Regions from separate parts of the Streptococcus sp. CM6 genome, predicted to be linked through region 2. Evidence: predicted binding sites of a transcription regulator. Region 2 holds the regulator's gene; the other holds the start of a gene.
What was found. The regulator CtsR, encoded in region 2, represses protease genes until heat stress. The targets are predictions, from matches to a motif close to TTGGTCAAAAAAGGTCAAANA.
Positions count from the first base shown of each region.

Region 1: a site for CtsR is predicted at 959-979, ahead of HMPREF1516_RS04820 (ATP-dependent Clp protease proteolytic subunit). Genes of this name have one in related genera too.

Region 1 is NZ_JATS01000018.1:50,698-53,159, reverse strand. It holds gene HMPREF1516_RS04830 (deoxycytidylate deaminase) at 1-153, shown strand, start outside; gene upp (uracil phosphoribosyltransferase) at 242-871, shown strand; gene HMPREF1516_RS04820 (ATP-dependent Clp protease proteolytic subunit) at 1,046-1,636, shown strand; gene HMPREF1516_RS04815 (YlbG family protein) at 1,716-1,985, shown strand; gene HMPREF1516_RS04810 (ABC transporter substrate-binding protein) at 2,073-2,462, shown strand, end outside.
Region 2 is NZ_JATS01000009.1:106,372-108,833, reverse strand. It holds gene HMPREF1516_RS02895 (ABC transporter substrate-binding protein) at 1-360, shown strand, start outside; gene HMPREF1516_RS02890 (ABC transporter ATP-binding protein) at 360-1,088, shown strand; gene HMPREF1516_RS02885 (CtsR family transcriptional regulator) at 1,207-1,665, shown strand; gene HMPREF1516_RS02880 (ATP-dependent Clp protease ATP-binding subunit) at 1,667-2,462, shown strand, end outside.

The sequences.
Region 1 (2,462 bases), on a different contig from region 2:
CTGCTACAAGTTGGTTGCAAGCGCGTGGTTTATATCAACCAGTACCGAATGGATGACTATGCCCAGTACCTTTATCATGAAAAAGGCACCGAGTTAACCCATTTACCATTAGAGACTGTTCAGACAGCTCTTCAAGAGGCAGATTTGATTTAAAAATTAATAAAAATAAATGGTTTAGAAAGCTTTTTAAACCGTTTTTTGATATAATAAGAAGAATAAATTGAAAGAAGGAACTCAGAAAATGGGAAAAATTGAAGTCATTAATCATCCACTCATTCAACACAAATTGTCAATCTTGCGTCGTACAGACACTTCTACAAAAGCTTTTCGTGAGCTAGTAGATGAGATTGCAATGTTGATGGGATATGAAGTACTTCGTGATCTTCCACTTGAAGACGTTGAAATTGAAACACCTATCACAAAGACCGTTCAAAAACAATTGGCTGGTAAAAAATTGGCGATTGTCCCAATTTTGCGTGCAGGTATCGGGATGGTAGATGGTCTCTTGAATCTGGTTCCAGCAGCAAAAGTTGGACACATCGGTATGTACCGTGATGAAGAAACCCTTCAACCAGTTGAATACTTGGTGAAATTGCCTGAGGATATTGACCAACGTCAAATCTTTGTCGTTGATCCAATGTTGGCAACAGGTGGCTCAGCAATCTTGGCTGTAGATTCACTTAAAAAACGTGGCGCATCCAATATCAAGTTTGTCTGCCTGGTATCTGCTCCAGAAGGTGTAAAAGCCCTTCAAGAAGCACACCCAGATGTAGAAATCTTTACTGCGGCTTTGGATGAACGCTTGAACGAACACGGTTATATCGTTCCAGGTCTTGGAGATGCTGGAGACCGCTTGTTCGGTACTAAATAAAATCCCAAAGTAAATATTGAAACTAGAAGTTTGTTTTTGACTTGAAAGGAGGTTGAGTTTTTGTTTCTGTTTAGAGAATAGAGCAAAAAATTGACCTTTTTTGACCAAAAAGATATAATAGTTCTGTATTGAAGTCGTATGACTAAGAAAATTCAACATTAAAAGGAGAAATGAATGATTCCTGTAGTTATTGAACAAACAAGCCGTGGAGAACGTTCATATGATATTTACTCACGTCTACTAAAAGATCGTATCATCATGTTGACTGGACCAGTTGAAGACAACATGGCCAATTCCGTTATTGCCCAATTGCTCTTCTTGGATGCCCAAGACAGTACAAAAGATATTTACCTTTATGTCAACACACCTGGAGGCTCTGTTTCAGCTGGTTTGGCAATCGTTGATACTATGAACTTTATCAAGGCAGATGTCCAAACCATCGTGATGGGGATGGCAGCCTCAATGGGGACTATCATTGCATCAAGTGGAGCAAAAGGCAAACGTTTCATGCTTCCAAATGCAGAGTATATGATTCACCAACCAATGGGTGGTACAGGTGGTGGTACCCAACAAACAGATATGGCAATCGCTGCAGAGCACTTGCTTAAAACTCGTAAGACTTTGGAGCAAATCCTTGCAGATAACTCTGGTAAATCAGTCGAGCAAATTCATGTAGACGCAGAACGTGATTACTGGATGAGTGCCCAAGAAACACTTGAGTATGGTTTTATTGATGAAATCATGGTCAACAATTCTTTGAGCTAACCAACCTAAAAAGCAAACTCGACGGGGTTTGCTTTTTTTGATATAATTAGGAGAAGATTTCTTAGAAAGAGGATTTATCATGTTTGAAAAGGTCAATCGATCAGGATTAATCATCTATCTTTACTATAATCGGGATGCAAAGAAACTTCAGGAATACGGTGACATCTGTTACCATTCTAAGAAGCATCGCTACTTGCAACTCTATGTTCCAACTGAGGAGTTAGATGACTTAGTAGAGAGATTAGGTAAGGAAAGATTTATCAAGAAAATTAGGCGGTGTCACATTCAAGAGTTAGAAACTCCCTTTGTTGGGAATCTCTATCGAAATGAAGAAAACGTTATCATTTAAAAAAGTGAATAAAAAGGTTGACAATTTTCTGATAATTCGGTATATTCTTAACATACTATTTTTGAAACAACTATAAGGAGATTAAAAATGAAGAAAAAATTTGCCCTATCTTTTGTGGCTCTTGCTAGCGTAGCTCTTCTCGCTGCTTGTGGAGAGGTCAAGTCAGGAGCGTCAAATACAACTGGTAACCCAGTAGACGAAAAGACTATCAAAATCGGTTTTAACTTTGAAGAAACAGGTGCTGTAGCTGCCTATGGTACTTCTGAACAAAAAGGTGCTCAACTTGCTGTTGATGAAATCAATGCTGCAGGTGGTATCGATGGAAAACAAATCGAAGTTGTGGATAAAGATAACAAATCTGAAACTGCTGAGGCTGCCTCTGTTACAACGAACCTAGTGACCCAATCAAAAGTTACAGCTATTGTAGGACCTGCGACATCTGGTGCAACTGCTGCAGCTGTAGCCAACGCTACTCAA
Region 2 (2,462 bases):
TATGTCAAGGAATTTGATTACTACTCACCCGTTATCATCGCAAACAACGACTATCTCAAAGATAACAAGGAAGAAGCTCGTAAAGTCATCCAAGCTATTAAAAAAGGCTACCAATATGCCATGGAACATCCAGAAGAGGCTGCAGATATCCTCATTAAGAATGCACCTGAACTTAAGGAAAAACGTGACTTTGTCATCGAATCTCAAAAATACTTGTCAAAAGAATACGCAAGCGACAAGGAAAAATGGGGACAATTTGACGCAAACCGTTGGAATGCCTTCTACAAATGGGATAAAGAAAATGGCATCCTTAAAGAAGACTTGACTGACAAAGGCTTCACTAACGAATTTGTAAAATAATGACAGAAATTAGACTAGAACAGGTAAGCTATGCCTACGACAATGAAAAGATTTTAGAGGACATCAACCTGCAGGTGACTTCAGGTGAAGTGGTTTCTATCCTAGGTCCAAGTGGTGTTGGAAAGACCACCCTCTTTAACCTAATCGCTGGGATTTTAGAAGTCCAGTCTGGGCGAATTGTCCTTGATGGCGAAGAAAATCCCAAGGGGCGCGTGAGTTATATGTTACAAAAGGATCTCCTTTTGGAGCACAAGACGGTGCTTGGCAATATCATACTGCCCCTCTTGATTCAAAAGGTGGATAAGGCGGAGGCCATTGCCCAAGCAGATGAAATCCTTGCGACCTTCCAGCTGACAGCTGTACGGGATAAGTATCCTCATGAACTTAGCGGTGGGATGCGTCAGCGTGTGGCCTTACTTCGTACCTACCTTTTTGGGCACAAGCTCTTTCTCTTGGATGAGGCCTTTAGCGCCTTGGATGAGATGACCAAGATGGAACTCCATGCTTGGTATCTTGAGATTCACAGGCAGTTGCAGCTGACGACCTTGATCATCACGCATAGTATCGAAGAGGCCCTCAATCTCAGCGACCGCATCTATATCTTGAAAAACCGCCCCGGGCAGATTGTTTCAGAAATTAAACTAGAGTGGTCTGAAGGTGAGGACAAGGAAGTTCAAAAGATTGCCTACAAACGGCAAATATTAGCAGAATTAGGCCTAGATAAGTAGAAAAATAGGGAGTTGGTGAAGATTATCCTTTACCAGCGCCCTTTTTCTTTAAAAAAATCAAAAATTTCGGTATAATAGTCAAAGATGGTCAAGGTTCAAAGAAGGAGTTTGATTTACTATGAGATTTAAAAATACATCAGATCATATCGAAGCCTATATCAAGGCGATTTTAGACCAGTCTGGTATCGTGGAATTGCAACGGAGCCAGTTAGCTGATACCTTCCAGGTTGTGCCAAGTCAGATTAACTACGTCATCAAGACACGCTTTACGGAAAGTAGAGGTTACTTGGTTGAGAGCAAGCGTGGTGGTGGAGGCTACATTCGCATAGGGCGGATTGAATTTTCCAGTCATCATGAGATGCTCCGCGATTTGCTTTATTCGATTGGTGAGCGAGTTAGTCAGGAGATTTATGAGGATATTCTCCAGCTTTTGGTGGAGCAGGACTTGATGACCAAGCAGGAAATGACCTTGCTGACTTCAGTAGCAACAGATCGTGTCCTAGGGGAAGAATCCTCAGTTGTCCGTGCCAATATGCTCCGACAGCTATTACAAGAGGTAGATAGAAAAGAGAAGTAAGATGAACTATTCAAAAGCATTGAATGAATGTATCGAAAGTGCCTACATGGTTGCGGGCCATTTTGGAGCTCGATATCTAGAGTCTTGGCATTTGTTGATTGCCATGTCCAATCACAGTTACAGTGTGGCAGGTGCGACTTTAAACGATTATCCTTATGAAATGGACCGTTTAGAAGAGGTTGCGTTGGAACTGACTGAAACGGACTATAGTCAAGACGAAACCTTTACGGAATTGCCCTTTTCCCATCGTTTGGAGGTTCTCTTTGCAGAAGCAGAGTATGTGGCCTCAGTGGTCCACGCAAAGGTACTAGGGACAGAGCATGTCCTCTATGCAATCTTGCATGATGGCAATGCCTTGGCGACTCGCATCTTGGAGAGAGCAGGCTTTTCTTATGAAGACCAGAAAGATCAGGTTAGAATTGCTGCTCTTCGTCGCAATCTAGAAGAGCGTGCAGGATGGACAAGAGAAGATCTCAAGGCTTTGCGTCAACGTCATCGCACAGTAACTGACAAGCAAAATTCCATGGCCAATATGATGGGCATGCCTCAAGCTCAAAGTGGTGGTCTAGAGGACTACACGCATGACCTGACGGAGCAAGCGCGTTCTGGCAAGTTAGAGCCAGTTATCGGTCGAGACAAGGAAATCTCACGTATGATTCAGATTTTGAGTCGGAAGACCAAGAACAATCCTGTCTTGGTTGGAGATGCGGGTGTCGGGAAAACAGCTTTAGCACTTGGACTTGCTCAGCGTATTGCTAGTGGGAATGTACCAGCTGAAATGGCTAAGATGCGCGTTT